DNA from 3 places in the Nitrospirillum bahiense genome. Region 3 is predicted to be linked to each of the others. Evidence: riboswitches for the same ligand, from Rfam matches in the RefSeq annotation. Region 3 holds a riboswitch; each other region holds the start of a gene.
What was found. A riboswitch is a leader RNA that binds a small molecule or an ion and turns the genes downstream of it on or off. The one in region 3 is predicted to bind cobalamin.

Region 1 (6,928 bases), on a different contig from region 3:
CTGACGGGGTTCTGCCGTCATGTCGCCCAATGCCCGGATACCCCAGGCCGCGCCCTGCTGCGCGCCGCCGCCGCGCTGGATCTCACGGCCGACGCGGCGGAGACGGCCTTCCACCGGCTGCTGACCGACCTTGGGGGCTGGGCCCAGCATGCGCGCTGGCTGCAGTGGCAGGCCGAGCTGGCGGACGATGGCGACGGTACGCTGGCCGACCTTCTGGCCATCCGCCTGGTGTGGGAAGAGGCCCTGCTGGCCCATGTGCCGGCGGTGGCCCCGGCCTGGGCGGAGGTGCTGGCCGCCCACGCGCAGCCGGTGACGCCGGACGCCGACCTGGTGGCCGACACCATCCTGCAGCACGCGGCGGAAATGGCCTATCAGCGGGAGCTGGACACGGTGCTGCGGGGAGCTGATACGGCCACTCCCGGGGACCGGCCCTTATTGCAGGCCGCGTTCTGCATCGACGTGCGGTCGGAACCGTTCCGGCGGGCCTTGGAAAGCCAGGACACCGGCATCGGCACGCTGGGCTTCGCCGGCTTCTTCGGCCTGCCCGTGGACCACCGTCCGGCCGCGTCCGACCTGAGGGAGGCACGGCTGCCCGTCCTGTTGCCGCCCCGCCTGCACTCCAGCATCCCCCTGCCACCCGCCCAGGACCGGCAGCGGCGCATCGCCGCCCGCTCTGCCCGCGCGCTGGGACGGTTCCGCCAGGCGGCGGTATCCTCCTTCGCCTTCGTGGAATCGGCCGGGCCCCTATACGCTGTGAAGCTGTTGCGTGACGCCCTGGGGCTGGGCCGGGCACGGGCGACCGACACGGCGCCGGCCTTTACGCCCGCCCTGCCGGCGGATGTGAAGGCGGCGACTGCGGCACAGGTGCTGAAAGCCATGTCGCTGATCCAGGATCATGCGCGGCTGGTGCTGCTGATCGGCCATGGCGCGACGCTGCACAACAATCCGCACCACAGCGCCTATCACTGCGGCGCCTGCGGCGGTCATCCGGGCAACGTCTCCGCCCGCCTGCTGGCGGGCTTGCTGAACGATCCGGAGACGCGGGCGGGCCTGCCCGCCTATGGCATCGATCTGCCGGCCGACACCCTGTTCCTGGCCGGCCTGCATGACACGGTCACCGATCGCGTCACCCTTTATACCGATGGCGCCGGCCGGGATCATGAAGCGGACATCCGCCGCGCCCGCGACTGGCTGGACAGGGCGGGGCGCCAGGTGCGTCTGGAACGGGCGGCACGCCTTCCCGGCGCCAGTGCGGCATCGCTGTCGGCCCGCGCCCGCAACTGGGCCGAGATCCGGCCGGAATGGGGGCTGGCCGGGTGCGCCGCCTTCGTCGCCGCCCCGCGCGCCGTGACCGCCTCCGGCGACCTGAAGGGCCGGGCCTTCCTGCATTCCTACGACTGGCGGGAGGATTGTGATTTCGCCACCCTGGAATTGATCCTGACGGCGCCGGTGGTGGTGGCCAGCTGGATCAGCCTGCAATATTACGGATCGGCCGTGGCACCCACACTGTTCGGCGGCGGGGACAAGCTGATCCACAATGTCACCGCCGGCATCGGCGTGGTGGAGGGCAACGGCGGCATGCTGCGCACCGGCCTGCCCTGGCAAGCCGTCCACGACGGCGAGCGCCTGGTCCACACGCCCCTGCGCCTGTCGGTCCTGGTGGAGGCGCCCCGGCACGCGATCGCCGAGGTGCTGGCCCGCCACGAGCAGGTGCGGTCGCTGTTCGATAACGGCTGGCTGACCCTGTTCGCCCTGGAACGCGGGCGTATCACCGCGCGCTGGCATCGCGGCACCGGCTGGGACGAGGCCGCGCTGGCCCGCGCCGCATGAGGCGATCGTTCCGCCGCCCGCCTCACGCCAGGCGCAACACCATGGCACCCACGGCGATGAGGCAGGCGGCGGCCAGGCGGCGAGGGCCCACCCGCTCCTTCAGCACCAGGCCGGCAATGGCGGTGCCGAACAGGATGGAGCTTTCGCGCAGGGCGGCGATGACGGCGACGGGCGCCACGGTCATGGCCCACAGGGCCAGGCCGTAGGAGATCAGGGTGCCGGCGCCGCCCACCAGGCCCCGCGGCCACTGGCGGATAACATGCTGCAGGAATGTCCGGCGCCGGGCCAGCAACGCCCAAGCCACAAGCGGCAAACCGTTGAGCAGCACACCCCACAGCACATAGGACGCGGGCGCGCCCGACAGACGGACGCCATGGCCGTCAACCAGGGTGTAACCGGCGATGACCAGGGCGGTCAGCAGGGCCAGCCGGGTGCCGGTGGTGCCGCCCCCCGTCAGGCCCGGCCCGCCGCGCCGGCCCATCCACGCCATGCTGAGGATGCCGGCGCAGATCACACCAACCCCCAGCAGGGCATGAAGGGACAGCGCCTCATGCAGCCACAGCCCGCTGACCAGCGCCACCAGCAGCGGCGCCGTCCCCCGCATCAGGGGATAGGTCTGGCTCATGTCCGCGACGTGATAGGCGCGGGCAACCAGGGTCAGGTAGAGGATCTGCAGGACGCTGGACGTCACCAGATAGGGCCAGCTGGCCGCCGCCGGCAGGGGCAGGAAGGGCAGCGTCACGATGGCGATGAGGGCCGCGCCGCCCGCCACCAGGACGGCCGCCATCAGCTTGTCCCCCGCCCCCTTGACCAGGGCGTTCCAGCTGGCATGCAGCAGGGCCGCGAACAGGACGATGGCGAAGACGGCGATGGACATGGGATGGAGCGATCCTGCGACGGGAGCGTCCATTTCTACGGTTGGCGGCGGACCGCTGTCATCGACCGGTCATGAATGGCTGCCCGGCGTGGCATTATCGATGTCAGAATAGCGCCGGCCGGTCACCCCGGCGCAGGGCCTGAAGATCACGGGACTGCGCCCGTTCGCACAACCAGCCAAAGCCAAGTCCCAGCGCCGCCCACAGGGCGGCATGGATGCCCCAGGAGGCGATGCGAAAGCGCCACAGCAGCTGGGCCGGGAATGTCTCCGGCACCTCATTCACCTCGGGCAAGGCGTATCCCGCCACGATCATGACCGCCAGGAACAGGGCGCCGCCGGCGAAGCCGGCGTTCCAGGTACCCCAGCGGGCGGCCAACCGGCGGGCGGTGACCACGGCCGCCGCCATGGCGGTGACGGACAGGATCAGCAGGATGAAGAACAGGGCGGTGCGCTGCTGGATGGTGTCAGGATTGCCCACCGCCGGGGGATTGGCCGGATACTTGAAGGCTGGCACCAGAACCACGGCCAGGAAACCCAGCAGGGCCAGGACGGCGGCCAGGTCACGAGGCCCCAGGGTGCCCATGCGGCCCTGGGCGTAGGCATAGGTCAGAGCGAACAGCCCGCCCACGGCGGCGCCATAGACCAGCAAGCCGGTCAGCAGGCCCCAGCCGCCCTGCGTGCCGCGGCTGAACAGCTCCTCCTCCTCATCCGCCGCCTGGGCGTCATGATGATGATGGCTGTGCCCCGCCTCAACGGTGTCAGGGGTGGCGGCCGCGTCATGATGCCCATGCCCCCCCGTCGCCTGGGCCGCCTCGAAGGCGATGGCGCGTTCGACCGGCGGCTCGCCAATCAGCGTGGCCACGCCGAAGGCAAGCAAACCCGCCAGGATGCCGATGAGCATCCCGCGGGCGAGATAAATTCCAACCATGATGGCGAGGGTCCGCCCGCCTCAGTGGCAGGGGAAGCCCAGCAAATGGCGGGCGTCGTGCACGAACTCATGCACCTCACGGCCCTGGATCATGGAGGTGGCGCCCTGCTCCGCCCCCACGAAATAGACCATCAGCACCAGCAGCAGCCCGCCGAACACGGCCCAGGGCAGCAGTTCAGCGGCGGAGATCACCGGCAGGGCAACGGCGGGGGTGCCGGAATGGGTAGTGGCGTGGGCCATGAAAAAACGCTCCCTGGGATTACGCGTCCCGTATGCGGTCTGTGTCATGCGCCGGGGGGTCTGGCTTCCGCACGCCCTGGAAAGGCTTCGGCGTTCGGTTACAGTGGCGCGACCGTGCCGGATTTGCACCGGCTTCCCCCATGCGCGGGCGATCCGTTGATGGTAGGGAGGGGCCGCACCGCATTCAAGGACTATCTCCATGACAGCCCCCAATGTCATTGGCCGCCTGACCCTGCTGGCCCACGCCCCCACCCGGGCCCAGCGTGACGCCCTCTTCCCACGCGCAGACGACGCGGCCGAGGAGGCAGGCCTGGCCCAGGCCGCCCTGCTGGCGGAGGTACGTGCCCTGCGCAAGGTGGATCGCCTTTGGACGGCGCCTGAAACCCGCGCGCGGCAGACGGCGGACGCGCTGGCCGGCGCCCTGGGTGTGGAGGCGCATGAGGACACGGGCCTCGCCGACCTGGACGTGGGCGCCTGGCAGGGCCGCAGCCTGGCCGACCTGTCGGCCCATGAGGCGGACGCGGTGGGCGCCTGGCTGGGCGATCCGGAGGCCCGCCCCCATGGGGCTGAGTCGCTGGCGCAGCTGCGGGCGCGGGTGGCGCTGTGGCTGGAGCATGGGACGGCGGAGGGACACACCCTGGCCGTCACCCACCCGGCCGTGATCCGCATGGCGGTGGCAATCGTGCTGGAGGCGCCGCCGCGAGCCTTCTGGCGGCTGGACATCGTGCCGCTGTCGCTGACCGATCTGCGCTGGCACCGGCGCTGGGCCGTGCGCGCCACGGGAGTGGACGCGCTGACCCTGCCCCGGCCTTTACGCGACCCGGCATGAAAGCTTGGCGGCGTCATCGGCTGGAGTTGGCTGCAGTTCCGGACCTTCCCCCTGCCGAGATGGAGATCCGGGCAGCCCGATCCTTCGTGTTGTTCACTCACGCTCGACAGACGGAATCACAGTTCGGGGTGCTTCCGCCTTCGCCTGGCGAAGGCCCCAGCTGATTGGCGGACCGGACGTCCGGCGACGACTGGGCCCGGATGATGATTTCCTGAAGTGTATGCACCCCCAACTTTTCACCCGCGCGTTCCCGGTGCTTCTGGACAGTGCGTGGGCTGATATCAATAAGGCGGGCGATTTCCTTGCTGGTCAGGCCGGCCGCGACGTAGCGCACCACCTCCGCCTCGCGCGGCCCCAGGACATCCCAAGCCAACGCTGGCGGCGGTAGTTGCGGCGCGGTGACATCCCGGGCGTAGGCGATCAGTTGCGCGGTCGAGGTCAGCCCCGCCTTGCGCATGATGTTGGAGCGGTGCTTGCGGATGGTCAGTTCCGAGGCGCCCAGCGTGGCGGCGATCTGCGAACTGGTCAGGCCTTGCCCGGTCAGGTCCAGGACTTGGCGCTCTCGGGTGGTATAACGATTCATGATGTGCTGGCCCATCGGTGGGTTGTCGTCGCCGTGACGCCCCCGCGCCAACGGCCCAACCACCTTGCCAGCGACCGGAAGAATTCTTCCTTCTGTTATCTTGCCGGATGATAACCTATTGAATAACAATAGGAATGTTTTTAACGAGCGATGCGCTTGGCCGGAAGGGAAATGGCCCGGACCTTAAGCAGGACCGGGCCGGACTTCATCTGGCTTATGGCTTTATGGGCTAGGAAGGACAGAACTCGCCGCCGGTATTGGTAAATTCTGGATCGGATGAGATCAGTTGGCCGGTGCCGACACCGTTGACGACCGCCTCAGCGTTCAAAAGAATCTCACCGACCGTGGCGTAATTCTGGTTCGCCTGATTGTCAGTCACGGTAACGCAGCTATCCGTATAGTCCGCCGCCAAGTCCGTATAACCCTCGAATTGGGTAATGTCAGGGGACCTGAACACAAACCTGGACTGTGTAGCATCATCCAAAGTGAATTTGATATACCCGACATCAGGAGGAACCCGTATTGAGAAACTTGAAGATGATAGTCCGTTATAATACCAAATATACTTACCACCCTTTTTTGGGTTACTTTCAATTCTAATTGATATTTCGATCTGTCCAGAGGGAATCTCTTTCTCTGACATCTTATATCACTCCTTCTGCTTGATTGAAGTTTTTAGATAGTCCACTTCCCGATATCCCATTTGATCCAGGATCCGGGCACCAGCATCCGCCGCACCCTGGTCTCCGCCACACCGATTGGCGCGGACCCAAGGGTCGAGAACACGAAAGTCATTGCTTGAAGGGGCGATGGCGCGCAGAACGCCAACCGCATCCTGGCAGGCCTGCTTCGCGGCCTCATCGGCGCCGCGCTTCAAATCGATCTCCGCTTCGGCAAGCAATGTGCTGGACAGGAGGATAGATCGGAGCCTGTCCTTCCGGTCACGATCCACTGATACGCGGGCGATTCCCGCCGCTTCATCGATTTTCAGTCGTGCCGCGTCCAATCCCCCCCCGGCGGCCAAGGCGATACCGTGGAGGAGCAGAGCCTGAGCTTTCTGACGCTGGAGCAAATCATCCGTGGGATTGGTCCCCAGCATCTGCTCAACCTCAGCCTCAATATTGAGTATATCCGGCAGTAGGATCAGGGCCTTCCCAAGGGCCAGTTCCGCGCGCACGCTCAGCAAGCGGATTTCCAACCGGGTGACCCGCCACCGTTGATTCTCCGGTTCCTTGCGCAGGCTGTCTTCGATCTGTTCCATCGCTTGATTCAAGCCGACGAGAGCAGGTTCCGTTTTGCCTTGGGCCACAAGAAGGGCGCTTTTCAGTCGATTAGCCACCGCCAGGCGGAACGACCAGACCGGAGCGTTCGGTTCCCGGCGCCTCACTTCGTCCAACACCTCGCGCTGCTGGTCGTAAAGATCAGCCGCAGCCTCCAGCATTCCCCGCTCAGCCTGAGCATTCGCGAGCAGAGAAATACTGTTCGCCAGTTCCACCCGGAGGGACATATTTTCCGGGTGGGCCAACAAAGCGCGCCGTTTCAATGCGATTGATTCATTAAGACTGGTTGCGGCCGCGTCACCATTTCCGTTTCGTATTTGCAGCCCACCCAGACAACTCAATGCATAGGAAAGCTCGATCC
Region 2 (6,928 bases), on a different contig from region 3:
CCGCGACGGCGGGCTGGAGGGCAAGGCCTTCATCAAGGACATCGACGCCGGCACGCTGCCCACCGTCACCTTCTACAAGCCCCAGGGCAACCTGACCCAGCATTCCGGTTATGCCGACGTGGCCTCGGGCGACGCCCACATCGCCGACATCGTGAAGCACCTGCAGGCCTCGCCGCAGTGGAAGAACATGCTGGTCGTGGTGACCTATGACGAGAACGGCGGCTACTGGGACCACGTGGCCCCGCCCAAGGCCGACCGCTGGGGTCCCGGCACCCGCATCCCGGCCATCATCATCTCGCCCTATGCCAGGAAGGGCTATATCGACCACACCTTCTACGACACCACCTCCATTCTGCGCTTCATCACCCGCCGCTTCGACCTGCCCAAGCTGGAAGGCATCAAGCAGCGCGACGCCGCCCTGGCCGCCAACGGCAGCCCGGCCCTGGGCGACCTGACCGGGGCGCTGGATCTCGCCCAGAAATAGATGGCCGAGGGGTTCGGATTTAAGCGGAGCGGGCGCCGGCGACGGCGCCCGTTTTCGTTTCAGCCCGTTTCACTTCAGAACGCGTACTTCACCGTCAGGCTCAGCACCGGGTACCAGCTGTAGTCCTTCACATCGTCGCGCAGTTCCTGGCGCTCGGCTTCCAGGCGGCTTTCGAAGTCGGGGGTGGTGGTGACGGGGCCGCTGGCGTCGAGGGAGACCTTGGGCGTGCCGTGGTATATGGCCCCGAGGTCGAAGCCGAAGCGCCAACGGTCGGCCACCGCGCCCTCATAGCCCACGCCGATATAAGGGGCGAAGCGGTTGAAGGCGATTTTGCCGTTCAGGCTGCCGACCTCGCTGGCGGTGTAGGTCATGCCGTGGATGGTGTAGGTGGCGTTTTGCGGCGTACCCTTCAGGTCGACCTCGTTCAGGTTCAGGCGCGCGCCGGCGGTTACGCGCCAGCCGTCGCCGAAGGGATGCAGGTCGGCCAGGAGGCCGAAGGACTCCAGCGTGGCGTCGCCGTCATAGCGTACGTCGCGCACCGTGTGGTTGGCGGAAAAGCTGAAGCCGTTGGCGTTCAGGCGCAGGCCGAAACGGTCATCGAAGCGGGCACCGACCTCCGCCCCCAGGCCCAGGGTGCTGACCACCGGCCCGACGCTCAGCAAGGGACCTCAGCCCGCCGGATCGGCCGTCTGCGCCTGGGCGGTGAGCGCGGCGGACACGGTCGCCAGCGCCACTGTGGCGGCCAGGATGCGGCGGGCGTTGCGGCGGTTGGGCATAGTCGTCGGGGCTCCGGTCACGGTCATGCTGCGCTTCAACAGGCTGGCCGCACGCCGTGTTCCTTGGGGATTCGGGGGATCATTTTCCGGATAGGGCGGCAATACCTTCGGCGATGGGGATATCCCCAGCCGTAGCGGGGCAATATATGGATTACCGCGTCGGTTGGGGGCCGGGGGACCGGGCCCTTGACAGGGGGCGGCCGGGCGCCTGTTCTGGCCGGGCTTTCTGATCCCCTGTCGCCTGAACGAATGACCATGCCGCTGCTGCGGACCCTGCCCCTGAGCACGCTGGATGACGCGGCCTATGACCGCCTGTGGCCCCTGCTGGATGAGGGGGAACGGGCGCGGGCCCGTCGCTTCGTGTTCGAGGTCAACCGGCGGGAATATGTGGCGGCCCACGGCCTGGCCCGGCTGTGGCTGGGCCGCCTGCTAGGCCGGCCGCCGGCGGCGCTGGCCTTCGCCCCCCTCACACCGCAGGGCAAGCCTGGTCTGGTGGACGCGCCGGCGGGGCTGGATTTCAACCTGTCGCACACCGACGGCCTGGTGGCCTGTGCCGTGACCCTGGAGGTTGGCACACGGATAGGCGTGGATGTGGAGCGCGGCGAACGCCGCATCGGGGCGGAGTTGGCGACGGCCATGTTCGCGGCGGAGGAACTGGCTTGGCTGGATGCCCGCCCCGCCGGGCGCAGCGGGCCGGACCTAGTGACCTTCTGGACCCTGAAGGAGGCCTACATCAAGGCCCTGGGCCTGGGCCTGTCGCTGCCCACCGACAGCTTCGCGATCGCGCTGGATGGCCCGACCTTGATCCGCGACGGCGGCTCCCTACCGGTGGGCCAGGCCTGCCGGCTGTGGGTGCGCGACCTGTCCAGCGGTCACGCGGCCGCCGTGGCTTGGATGGGACCGGCCTGGATTGAAGGGAAGGGCCAGCCCCCCACCGATCTGGTGATGGAGGAGGGGCTGGCCGACCTGTGGTGATCAGAAACTTTGGGCCACGGTAAACCGGACGGAGCGGGGCTCCAGCGGGTGGGCGTGCAGATCGCCGACACCTTCCGCCGGTTCGCCCTTCAGGCGGTCGGTGTAATAATAGTCGGCGGCGTCATCCTTGCTGTCGAAGACGTTGTAGAGGCCGATGCCGAAGCGCAGGCCGCTTTGCAGCGTGTAGTTGGCCGTCAGGTTCCATTCCTGGCTGCCCGACGAGTGCACGCTGTTGTCCTCGACCAGCGGGTGGGCGCCGAAATAGCGGTATTCCACCCCACCTGACCAGGGGCCGAGGTCACGCAGATAGATGCCCAGCGAGCCGATCAGCTTGGGCGCGTCGGGGATGAAGCTGCCGGCTGGATCGCTGTCGGTATAGCGGGCGTGGCTGAAGGCCATGCTGCCGTAGAATTCCAGCCAGCTGAACGGGTTGTAGGTGGTGTTCAACTCCACCCCGCGCCGGCGGCTGGGGCGCCCGGCCTCCGTCTGGCCGACATCGGCGTCGTAGGTCAACTCCGACACGAAATCCATCTGGAAGGCCGTCAGCGTGGCGGTCAGGTTGGGCAGGATGGTGCTGCGGATGCCCACCTCCTCGCCATCGGCCTTGGCCAGCAAGGGGGCGTTCCCCTGCGATGCTCCCCGCACGTCGTCGCTGTGGAAGCCGCGGCCGGCGCTGAGGTAGACCTCCGTTCCCTGCCACAGGGTGGCGATGGCGCTGCCCTTGGGCTGGAACAGGCGGGCGGCCACCACGCCGGCGTTGCTGCCGTGGTCGGTGGCGGTCAGGTAATCCTCGCGCATGCCCACCACAGTGCGTAGCCAGGGCGTCCAATGGCTGGTCGCCTGGACATAGGCGCCGCCGCCGGTCTCCTGAACGTTGTCGTTGCTCAGCTGGGCATAGGCCACGCGGGCCCGGGTCGCCCGCAGGTCGACATGCACATCGTCGAAGCGGGTGTCCAGGCCGGCGACCACCTCATGGTCCAGGCCCAGCAGGTTCACGAGCCGGCTGTAGCTGACGGCGCCGCCGGCCACCATGCGGTTCTCATCCTGGGCGTGCTGGTCGCCCTGGACGGGATTGTCCAGGAAATGGGTGAAGTTGTTCCACAGCGTCAGTTGGTTGTTGATGACATAGGCGTTGGCCGTCACCTCGCCGCCAGCCAGCCAGCCGGCCTCGACCGGCATGGCAAAGGTGCCCGACAGGCTCATGCGCCGCGCCTGGCCGCCATCCGTGGGGTCCAGGGTGCCATAGCGGCCGATCAGGCCTTGCGCGATGGCGCGTTCAGGCTGGTCGGTGGTGGCGTTCCACAGGCCACGGTAATACATGGCCGTCACGCTGAAGCCGTCGTCCCGCGCGCCCTGGCTGTAGCGCAGCACGGCGTTGCCCTTGCGCAAATTGTCCGGATGGTCCCAGGGGCCGTCATAATGCACCAGCTCACCGCCCGCCATCAGCTGGCCGGCGCCCAACTTCGTGGTGCCGGCGGCGAAGGCGCGCTGATAGCCCAGCGTGCCCGCCGTCAGCGCCACCTGGGCCGGAACCTCGTCCAGGTAACCCATCTGGATGGACCCGACGGCAGAGAAGTCACCCTGCGCCGCGAAGTAGGGGCCCTTGGTGTAGCCGATGCCGCTGGCCAGCTCGGGAATCACGAAATTCAGGTCGGTGTAGCCCTGGCCGTGCGCATGGGTGCGCATATTCACCGGCATGCCGTCCACGCTGGTGGCCATGTCGGTGCCGTGGTCCAGGTTGAAGCCACGCAGCAGATACTGGTTGGCCTTGCCCTCGCCGCTATGGCTGGTGACCACCAGGCCGGGCACCGTCTCCAGCATCTGGCCCACGCGATAGGCGGGCAACAGATCCAGTTCCTCCTTCACCACCACGCCCTGGCTGGAGGTGGCGGCCGTGCCGATCAGGTCGCGGCGGGCGGCGGTGACCACCACGTCGTCGAGGGGGACGGGGGACGACGCGTCGTCGTCCATGCCGGCGGCAAGGGCGGCCGGGCAGCTCAGCAATAGCAGCGATGTTGTTATTCCGGTAAGGAAACGACCCATGGTTGGTTGGCCTTTGGCAACGTGACACGTCACCACGGGCCAAAGATCGGATCACCCACCATCGGCCTGGATATTCCCCAAACGGCCGGAACGGCGGGCGCCCTTTCCCCACTGGTGCACCCCGCCCAATGTGCCCGTGCGTGACCACGGCGTGACGGCAGGTCTCCTGGCTCACGGGTCATCACCCTGGCACCGCCTTCCCGGTTTCCCAGTGGCTTCGATCCCCACCGCGATAGCATGCGCGGGGATGGTGTCGGGCTCGCCGTTCACAGTTGCGGGGGCAGCCGCGGCATCGGGGAGGGAATTCCCCACCGCGTTCCCTTTTCATCCCGCCCGGACAGGGCGGGAACCGTCAGGGCTTTTCTACGGGGAATTGCAGGCGCATGCAAACGCGATGTGGCAGCGCGGGGGTGAGCACCCTGGCGCACAAGCTTGGCGGTTGTGTGACAACGGCCACCCACGCCGGGGCATGGCAGCAATTCGGGGGGCTTCGAGCGATTTCCCTTGTACCTGGGACCGCTCACAGCCACTTATGCGGTCTTAAGGAATGGATGGCATCATCCGTTCCCATGCCGGGCCGCTGGGTCCGGCGGTATCCCCCGGGTGGCGCGTAGCGGTGGCGGCCAAATCGCCCCTGTAGCACCCAGGGCATACTCGACCTTCTGACACATGCCTGCCGGCACGCGCCCGGGCAAGGGCTTGACCGCGATCCGCGGCCGCGAGAAACGAACGCGGCCGGCGCGTCGCCCTGGGATTCCAAGACATTGACCGCTTTCGACACCCTTTCCCTGCGGCCTGAGATTCAGGCCGCTTTGGCCCAGCTGGGCCATCACACCGCCACCCCCATCCAGGCGCGGGCCATTCCCCATGCGCTGGAGGGCCGCGACATTCTGGGCATCGCCCAGACGGGCACCGGCAAGACCGCCGCCTTCACCCTGCCCATCCTGCAGCGCCTGGGGGCCGCCCCCTCGGCCCTGCCGCTGCGCATGCCGCGCGCGCTGATCCTGACCCCGACGCGTGAGCTGGCGGTGCAGATCGGCGAGAGCATCACCAATTACGGCGTGGGTCTGAAGCTCAGCCACACCGTCATCCTGGGCGGCGTCGGCCAGGGCAGCCAGGTGAAGGCGCTGGCCAACGGCATCGATATCCTGGTGGCCACGCCCGGCCGCCTCCTGGACCTGATGACCCAGGGCCACGTGCGCCTGGACAAGGTCGAGGTGCTGGTGCTGGACGAAGCCGACCGCATGCTGGACATGGGTTTCATCCACAGCCTGCGGAAGATCATGGCCAAGCTGCCGGCCAACCGGCAGACGCTGTTCTTCTCCGCCACCATGCCGGCCGACGTGTCGGAGCTGGCGAACAAGATGTTGCGCGACCCGCTGCGGGTCGAGGTCACGCCCGTTTCCACGACGGCGGAGCGCATCACGCAGCAGGTCATCTTCGTGCCGGCGGCAGAAAAGCGCCATGTGCTGGTCGACCTGATCCGGGGTGACGCCGGCATGCAGCGCAGCATCGTCTTCACCCGCACCAAGCACGGCGCCAACCGCGTGTCGGCCCAGCTGGAGCAGGCGGGCATCGAGGCCGCCGCCATCCACGGCAACAAGTCGCAGAATGCGCGGCAGAAGGCGCTGGACGGCTTCCGCGCCGGCACCGTGCGCGTGCTGGTGGCGACCGACATCGCCGCGCGCGGCATCGACGTGGACGGCGTCACTCACGTGGTGAACTTTGAGTTGCCCAACGAGCCGGAGACCTATGTGCATCGCATCGGCCGCACCGCCCGTGCCGGCGCCTCCGGCGTCGCCGTGTCGCTGTGCACGGCCGATGGGGATGAGCGCGCCTACCTGCGCGACATCGAGAAGCTGATCCGCAAGTCCATCCCGGTGGGTGAGCGGCCCGAGGCCACGCCCCAGGCCGCCGCCGCCCCGGTGAGCCGTCCGCCCCTGCCGGCCCGCCAGCCGCGCAACGGCGGCGGCAATGGCGGTCGCGGGCAGCCCCGCGGCCAGCGCGGCGCCGAGGGTCAGGCAGAGGCTCGGCCCCAGGGCCAACGGCCCGCCCGGAATGATGGCCAGCGGCCAGCCCGTAACGACGGCCAGCGGCCGGCCCGGACGGAGGGCAACCGCCCGCAGGGCCCGCGTCCTGAAGGGGTGCGTCCCGAGGGCGGCCGTCCGCAGCAGCAAGCGCGCCCGCAGGGTCAGCGTCCGGCCCAGCCGCAAGGGCAGCGTCCCAACGCCCCCCGTCCGGCCGCGCCGCGCCCCGTGCAGGATGGCCGTGGCACCCAGTTCTCCAGTTTCGTGGCGGCCTTGAACGCCAACGAAGACCAGCAGCCGTCGCGCGAGGATCGCAACCGTCCGCGCCGCCGCCGCTGAGCCGCACCACGTCTGAGTTTTGATGGTTCTTTAGGAAGAGGAGGTCCCCATGGGCCGCAGCAGCAAGCCGAAATCCAAGTCCGTCAGCGAATTCGTCCTGTTCGACGTCCTGTATGACGATGGTTCGCGGTCGTCCAACCGCCGCGTCCCCTCGTCCGAACTGGGCGGCCTGGACGGTGACGAGCCCGCCCGCGCCATCATCGAGGCGCAGGACCGCGAAATTGCAGCCATGTCCGGCAACCCGCGTGGCCGCATCAAGACGCTGACCCGCTCGCCGGTCCGGT
Region 3 (6,928 bases):
TGCTGGTGCTGGCGGCCTGGACGCGCGGGTCCGTACAGGCCAAGGCGGCGCTGTCCGCCGTCCGCCGTGACGCCGGCCATCACCGCAGCCCCAACGCCGGCTGGCCGGAGGCCGCCATGGCGGGCGCCCTGGGCCTGCGCCTGGCCGGACCCCGCACCTATGGCGACGTGCGGGTGGACGACCACTGGATGGGCGACGGCCGGGCCGAGGCCACCGCCGCCGACATCGAGGCCGGCCTCAGCCTCTACCGCCGCAGCCTGGCCCTGCTGTGGGGTCTGGCGCTGGTGTGGGCCTGGGTGCTCTAGCGTTTTCATCTCTGAAACAGCACGTCGGACAGCGGATGCCGCTGTTCCCAATGGACGCGTTCCAGTTCGGGCACGTCGTCCGGCTCGGCGGGATAGCCGATGCAGAGATAGCCCACCAGGCGCCACTCCGCCGGCACCGCCAGCAGGCCGTTCATCACCTCCGGCCGCAGGATGGAAACCCAGCCCAGGCCGATCCCCTCCACCCGCGCCGCCAGCCACAGGGTCTGGATGGCCGCCACGGCGGAATAGGCCAGGGTCTCGGGCATCGTGCGGCGGCCCAGGCCGGCGCCCTGCGCCGGGTCGGGGTCGATGAACACCGCCAGGTGGCAGGGCGCCTCACGCAAACCGGCCAGCTTCAGGCTGGCGTAGAGGCGGGCGCGGTCCGGCCCCTGGGCCGCCAGCGCCGCGGCGTTGCAGCGCTCGAACTCCGCCCGTACGGCATCGCGGCGGACGGGATCGTCCACGCGGACAAAACGCCAGGGCTGGCTGAGCCCAACGGATGGCGCCAGGCAGGCAAGATCCAGCAGGCGTTCCAGCAGGCCGTCCGGCAGGGGGTCGGTCCGGAAGCGCCGCACGTCGCGCCGCCAGACCAGCAGGTCCCGGAAATGGGACCGGAAGTCGGCGTCGAAGTCGGGGCACGGCCTGTCGGGGGCGGTCATCGGCTGATGGCCCATAGCGCGTCGAGATCCAGGTGGCGTTCGGCGGCCATGGCCAGCTCATCCAGCGCCGCCTCCACCGTGCCGTCGTAACTATCGAGGCCGGGGGCCACGTTCCATCGCCGCAGCCAGGCCGCCCGCTGGGCGTCATGGCCGAACAGGCCGTGGACATAGGTGCCGGCGATGCGGCCATCAAGGCTGACAGCCCCTTCCGCCACCATGCCGCCGCCCTCGGTGTCCAGATGCAGCAGCGGCCGGGCGCTATCCGGCCCCTGGGTCACGCCCAGATGCATCTCATAGCCCGTGAGGGCCGACCCGCTGGCGGCATCACGGCCCGTCACCGCCCGCAGGGTCTTGGCTGGGGCCAGCACGGTTTCAACGTCCAGGTAGCCCAGGCCGGCGGCGGTGCCGGGTGGCCCCTCGATGCCGTCGGGGTCGGCCACGGTGCGGCCCAGCATCTGATAGCCGCCGCACAGGCCAAGCACCCAGCCGCCCCGGCGCACGTGGCCCGCCAGGTCGATGTCCCACCCCTGCGCACGGAAGAAGGCCAGGTCGGCCAGCGTCGCCTTGGACCCCGGCAGGATGACGCCGTGGGCGTCGCCCGGCAGGGGCCGGCCGGGGGGCACCATCGCCACCGTGACACCCGGTTCCAGCCGCAAGGGGTCGAGGTCATCGAAATTGGCGATGCGCGACAGCATGGGCACCGCGATGCGCAAGGGCCCACCGGAGGCGCGCTTCGCCCAGTGGGCCAAGTCCATGCCGTCCTCGGCCGGCAGGCGGGCCGCCGCCGGCTGGTGCGGCATGACGCCGAAGCAGGGCCAGCTGGTGCGGGCCTCGATCTCCGTCACGCCCTTTTCGAACAGGCGGACGTCGCCGCGGAACTTGTTGATGAGGAAGCCGCGGATCTGGGCGCGATCCTCCACGTCCAGCACGCGATGGGTGCCCACCAGGCTGGCGATGACGCCGCCCCGGTCGATGTCGCCGGCCAATACCACCGGTACGCCGGCCGCGCGAGCGAAGCCCATGTTGGCGATGTCGCCGGCGCGCAGGTTGGTTTCCGCCGGGCTGCCCGCCCCCTCCACCACCACCAGGTCGCACTCCCCCCGCAGGCGGTGGAAGCTTTCCAGCACGGCCGGCAGCAGCTCCCCCTTGCGGCGCTGGTAGGCGGAGGCCTGGGCATTGCCCAGCACGCGGCCACGCAGCACCAGTTGCGCGCCCAGGTCCGTCTGCGGCTTCAGCAGCACCGGGTTCATGTCCACCGAGGGTGCCACACCGCAGGCGCGGGCCTGCAGCGCCTGGGCGCGGCCGATCTCCCCCCCATCCGGCGTCACGGCGGCGTTGTTGGACATGTTCTGCGGCTTGAATGGGCGCACCCGCAGGCCGCGCCGCGTGTAGGCCCGGGCCAGGGCCGCCACCAGCAGCGACTTGCCCACATCCGAACCGGTGCCCTGGATCATCAGGGCGCGGGCGCCCCCGGTGGTGCGGTCGGCCATCAGAAGTCGATCCCGCGCTGCGCCTTGATCCCAGCCTGGAAGGGATGCTTCACCGCCTGGAACTCCGTCACCAGATCGGCGGCCTCGATGATCTCGGGCTTGGCGTTGCGGCCGGTGACCAGGACATGGGTGTCGGGCAGGCGGGCGTTCAGCCCGGCCAGCACCTCGGCCACATCCAGGTAGCCGTAGCGCAGCACGATGTTGATCTCGTCCAGCACCACCAGGTGGTACTGCGGGTCGGCCAGCATGCGGCGGCCCAGCTCCCACGCGCGGACGGCGGCGGCGATGTCACGTTCCTTGTCCTGGGTGTCCCAGGTGAAGCCCTCGCCCATCACATGGTGGTCGATCAGGTCGGAAAAGCGCGTCAGCGCCGTCTGCTCCCCCGTCGCCCAATTGCCCTTCACGAACTGGATGAATCCCACCCGCAGGCCATAACCGGCGGTGCGCAGCATCATGCCCAGCGCCGCCGTGGTCTTGCCCTTGCCGGGGCCCGTGTGGACCATCAGCAGGCCCTTCTCCCGCGTGGCCTGCGCCACGCGCGCGTCCTGCACCGCCTTGCGCTTCTGCATCTTCTCGCGATGGCGGGCGGCTTCGTCATCCGGGGACTCAAGATCGGCCATGGCTACCTCCTTCCGGTCTTATTTCACTTTCAGGGGCAGGCCCGCCACCGTCAGGAACACCTGCGACGCCGTGGCCGCCAGGCGCTGGTGCAGGCGGCCGGCATGGTCGCGGAAGGCGCGAGCCAGCGCGTTCTCCGGCACGATGCCCATGCCCACTTCATTTCCCACCAGAACGGTGGCGCCCGTACGGGCGGCCAGCGCCGCCTCCAGCGCGGCGACGGCGGCGGCCACGTCCCGGTCGGCCAGCATGACGTTGGTCAGCCATAGCGTCAGGCAATCGACCAGAACCGGCCCATCGCCGGCGGCGGCCAGCGCGCCGGCAAGGTCCAGCAGCACCTCCACCGTCGTCCAGCCGGGCACCCGCTCGGCCTGGTGGCGGCCGATGCGGTCGCGCATTTCGTCATCCCAGGCCTGGGCGGTGGCGATATAGGTCCAGGGGCCCGGCAGGGCGGTCACCAGCCCTTCGGCGAAGCGGCTTTTGCCGGAGCGGGCGCCACCCAGGACCAGGGTGACACCGGAGACGGCCGTGTGCTCGTGCGTCATCAGTCAGTTCCATCCCACCCGGTCTCACGCACCGGTGGTACCAGAGGCCAAGACCGGCCGGAAGGATGGGATAGTCTTTCGACGAGACCGGAGGCCCACGGGCCCCCTGGGGCCCGCATCACCGCTGACCGGTTCCGCCGGGACACCCCGCCCCCGCGACCACGCGCAATGCCGCCGGCGGCAGGTCTCCTGGCTCACGGGTCAGGGCGCCGGCCCGGCCTTCCCAGGTTCCGTTGGAAACCCAGTGGCCAATCCCCGCGCGGCGGGGTGGGCGGCGCTCACCGTTCACAGTTGCGGGGGCAGCCATGGAGTCGGATGCCGGGCATCCCCACCACGTTCCCTTTTCATCCACAGGCGTGCCTCGTGGAACCGTCGGCGTCGGCAGGCTTACGGCAATCGCCCGTACTGGGCAAGGGCGGCGTCGCGACATTTTATCGCAAATATGCAACGGCCAGGCCTTGACACTTGACCTTGAGCGCAAAGGTGTTAGGCATAGACCATAGAGCCTATTACCTATGAGATAGGTTATCCCGCAACATGGTTCGTCCGCCACTTCCTTCCCTGGCCCGCCCGCTGGTGTTCGGCCTGGCCCTCTGGGCGGTCGCCTTGGTGGCGATCGAGGCGCAGGTAATTAGTGGACGGTTCGTTTCTGAATTCCACATCTATGCCGAGGCCACCTGGGCCTGGTGGCGGGGCGCGGAGATTTACGAGGACGGCATCAACGGCTTCCTTTACCTGCCGTCCAGCGCCGTGCTGTTCACCCCCTGGGCCTATCTGCCGCCCCTGCTGGGGGACGCCCTGTGGCGCCTGAGCCTGCTGGCGGTGTGCTGGTGGGGGGTAGCCCGGCTGTGCCGCCTGCTGGCGCCGGCGGACTGCCCGGGGGCGGGCTGGCAACGGCTGTTCGGTGTCGCCCTGCTGGCGGCGCTGCCCATCGGCGTGGTGGATCTGCGCGGCGCCCAGACGGAATTCCTGATGCTGGGCCTGATGCTGGCCGGCCTGGCCGACGTGGCGGAAGGCCGGTGGCGCCGCGCCGCCTTCCTGCTGGCACTGGCCGGCGCGTTCAAGCCGCAGGCCCTGGCCCTGGTCATGCTGGCCTTCGCCCTGTGGCCCCGCCTGCGCCTGTCCCTGGCGCTGTGGCTGGCGGCAGCCCTGGCCCTGCCCCTGGCGCACTGGGACCCCGGTTACGCCCTGGCCGAATATGGCCAGCTGGTGCGCAAGACCATGAGCAGCGCCAACCCCGGCGGCGGCGTCTGGCATGATTTCGCCAATGGCCTGGCCACCCTGGGCCTGCCGCTGGACCTGATGGTGCAGACCGTCATCCGCGCCCTGGCCGGCGTCGCCGTGCTGATCCTGGCACGCGGCACCGTCAGCCGCCTGCCGGCCCCCAAGGCCGCCGCCACCGTGGCGGCGTTGATGGTCACCTATCTGCTGCTGTTCAACCCGCGTACGGTCCTCGGCCATTTCGGCGATATGGCGCTGGTCGCCGGCGCCCTGGCGGGCTGGGAATTCCATGTCCGCCGCAACCGCGCACTGGGCTGGATGCTGGTGCTGCTGTGTTTCGCGCTGACCACCCACGTCTGGACGCGGGGCCTGCACCTGGCCACCGCCACGTGGTTCAAGCCGTTGCTGGCGTGCGGTTTCGGCCTGTACGTGCTGGTCCGCTGGGTGCCTTCCCGGCCTGCCACAGGCCCTCAGGACGCCACCCAGGATGCACTGCGGGAGAGCTTGGCAATTCAAGGTTAGCCGCCTTTACAATTCCCTTCGCCGAAAGATGCAGTGACGCAGACCACAGTTTTGCGATTTGGTGGCGATTGGTCGCGGCATGCCTAAATTCGAACCGTTGCGTATCGAAGTAGGTTCCCCTTAACCGTCAAGCGCGTTAATTATTTGGGGCTGTGCCGGGCGGGGGGCGACCTCGGCCCCTGGGCGTAGCGTTGCATTTTTCCGCATCGCATTGCCGGAGCCCCGTCCTCATGTGGATCGTCGCCTACGCCCTGAGGCGTCCTTATAGTTTCGCCGTGCTGGCCGGCCTGATCACGCTGCTGGGCGTGCTGAGCCTGTTCCGGATGCCCACGGACATCTTCCCCGAGGTGGAGATCCCCACGGTCACCGTGGTGTGGAGCTACTCGGGCCTGGACGCGCAGGAGATGACGGGCAAGATCACCGCCTTTGGTGAGCTGGCCATCATCAACACCGCCGACAACGTGGCGGAGGTGGAATCCGAGACGTCCAACGGCGTGGGCATCATCCGCACCACCTTCCAGCCGGGCGTGAACATCGACCTGGCCATCTCGCAGATCTCCGCCATCTGCCAGACCATCCTGAAGCGCATGCCCACGGGCACTCAGCCGCCGCTGATAGTGCAGTACAGCCGGTCCTCCGTGCCCATCCTGCAGCTGGCCCTGTCGTCCGACACAATGTCCGAGGCGCAGCTGTACGACTATGGCCGCATCACCATCCGGTCGCAGATCAGCGACATCCCCGGCATGCGGCTGCCCCTGCCCTACGGCGGCAACGCGCGCCAGATCATGGTCGACATCGACCCGGACAAGCTGCGCAGCTATGGCCTGACCCCCAATGACGTCAATAAGGCCATCACCGCCCAGAACCTGAACCTGCCGTCCGGTACCGCCAAGATCGGCGACACCGAATACCAGGTGGGCCTGAACAGCTCGCCCATCGCCGTCGATACCTTCAACGACATCCCCCTGCGCGACGTGAACGGCCGCACCGTGTTCATGCGCGACGTGGCCAATGTCCGCGACGGCGCCGCCGTGCAGACCAACGTGGTGCATGCCGACGGCCAGCCCGCCGTGCTGCTGACCATCATGAAGCTGGGTGGCGCCAGCACCCTGGCGGTGGTGGACGAGGTCATGCGCCGGCTGCCGGAGATCCGCAAGGCGGCGCCCGAGGGCATGCGCATCCAGCCGCTGTTCGACCAGACCACCTTCATCAAGCACGCCATGGAAGGCATCCAGCACGAGGGCTTGATCGTCGGCGCCCTGGTGGCCATCCTGATCCTGCTGTTCCTGGGTGGTTGGCGCAGCACGGCCATCGTGCTGACCTCCATCCCGCTGTCCATTCTGACGGCCGTGGCCGTGCTTTCCATGGCCGGCCACACCCTGAACGTGATGACCCTGGGCGGCCTGGCGCTGGCCATCGGCATCCTGGTGGACGACGGCACCGTGGCCATCGAGAACATCCACCGGCACATCGGCATGGGCAAGCCGCTGCGCCAGGCCATCCTGGAAGGCTCGGACGAGGTGGCCTTCCCGGCCCTGGTTTCGACGCTGTGCATCTGTATCGTGTTC

Region 1: it holds a riboswitch for cobalamin, as region 3 does, so the genes downstream of both, FBZ88_RS17455 (CbtB domain-containing protein) here and cobU (bifunctional adenosylcobinamide kinase/adenosylcobinamide-phosphate guanylyltransferase) in region 3, are expected to answer to the same signal.
Region 2: it holds a riboswitch for cobalamin, as region 3 does, so the genes downstream of both, FBZ88_RS01450 (TonB-dependent receptor) here and cobU (bifunctional adenosylcobinamide kinase/adenosylcobinamide-phosphate guanylyltransferase) in region 3, are expected to answer to the same signal.

Annotation. Positions count from the first base shown of each region.
Region 1 is NZ_VITO01000011.1:191,945-198,872, reverse strand. It holds gene FBZ88_RS17470 (YbcC family protein) at 1-1,830, shown strand, start outside; gene FBZ88_RS17465 (EamA family transporter) at 1,853-2,707, opposite strand; gene FBZ88_RS17460 (CbtA family protein) at 2,811-3,635, opposite strand; gene FBZ88_RS17455 (CbtB domain-containing protein) at 3,657-3,875, opposite strand; cobalamin riboswitch at 3,895-4,073, opposite strand; gene FBZ88_RS17450 (histidine phosphatase family protein) at 4,075-4,704, shown strand; gene FBZ88_RS30325 (response regulator transcription factor) at 4,802-5,302, opposite strand; gene FBZ88_RS17440 (hypothetical protein) at 5,517-5,930, opposite strand; gene FBZ88_RS17435 (nSTAND1 domain-containing NTPase) at 5,937-6,928, opposite strand, start outside.
Region 2 is NZ_VITO01000001.1:333,851-340,778, reverse strand. It holds gene FBZ88_RS01465 (acid phosphatase) at 1-484, shown strand, start outside; gene FBZ88_RS01460 (hypothetical protein) at 559-1,146, opposite strand; gene FBZ88_RS31200 (hypothetical protein) at 1,153-1,287, opposite strand; gene FBZ88_RS01455 (4'-phosphopantetheinyl transferase family protein) at 1,516-2,235, shown strand; gene FBZ88_RS01450 (TonB-dependent receptor) at 2,236-4,278, opposite strand; cobalamin riboswitch at 4,418-4,647, opposite strand; gene FBZ88_RS01445 (DEAD/DEAH box helicase) at 5,043-6,644, shown strand; gene FBZ88_RS01440 (hypothetical protein) at 6,694-6,928, shown strand, end outside.
Region 3 is NZ_VITO01000008.1:186,294-193,221, reverse strand. It holds gene cbiB (adenosylcobinamide-phosphate synthase CbiB) at 1-305, shown strand, start outside; gene bluB (5,6-dimethylbenzimidazole synthase) at 311-964, opposite strand; gene FBZ88_RS13885 (cobyric acid synthase) at 961-2,454, opposite strand; gene cobO (cob(I)yrinic acid a,c-diamide adenosyltransferase) at 2,454-3,074, opposite strand; gene cobU (bifunctional adenosylcobinamide kinase/adenosylcobinamide-phosphate guanylyltransferase) at 3,093-3,617, opposite strand; cobalamin riboswitch at 3,780-4,006, opposite strand; gene FBZ88_RS13870 (glycosyltransferase 87 family protein) at 4,155-5,360, shown strand; gene FBZ88_RS13865 (efflux RND transporter permease subunit) at 5,591-6,928, shown strand, end outside.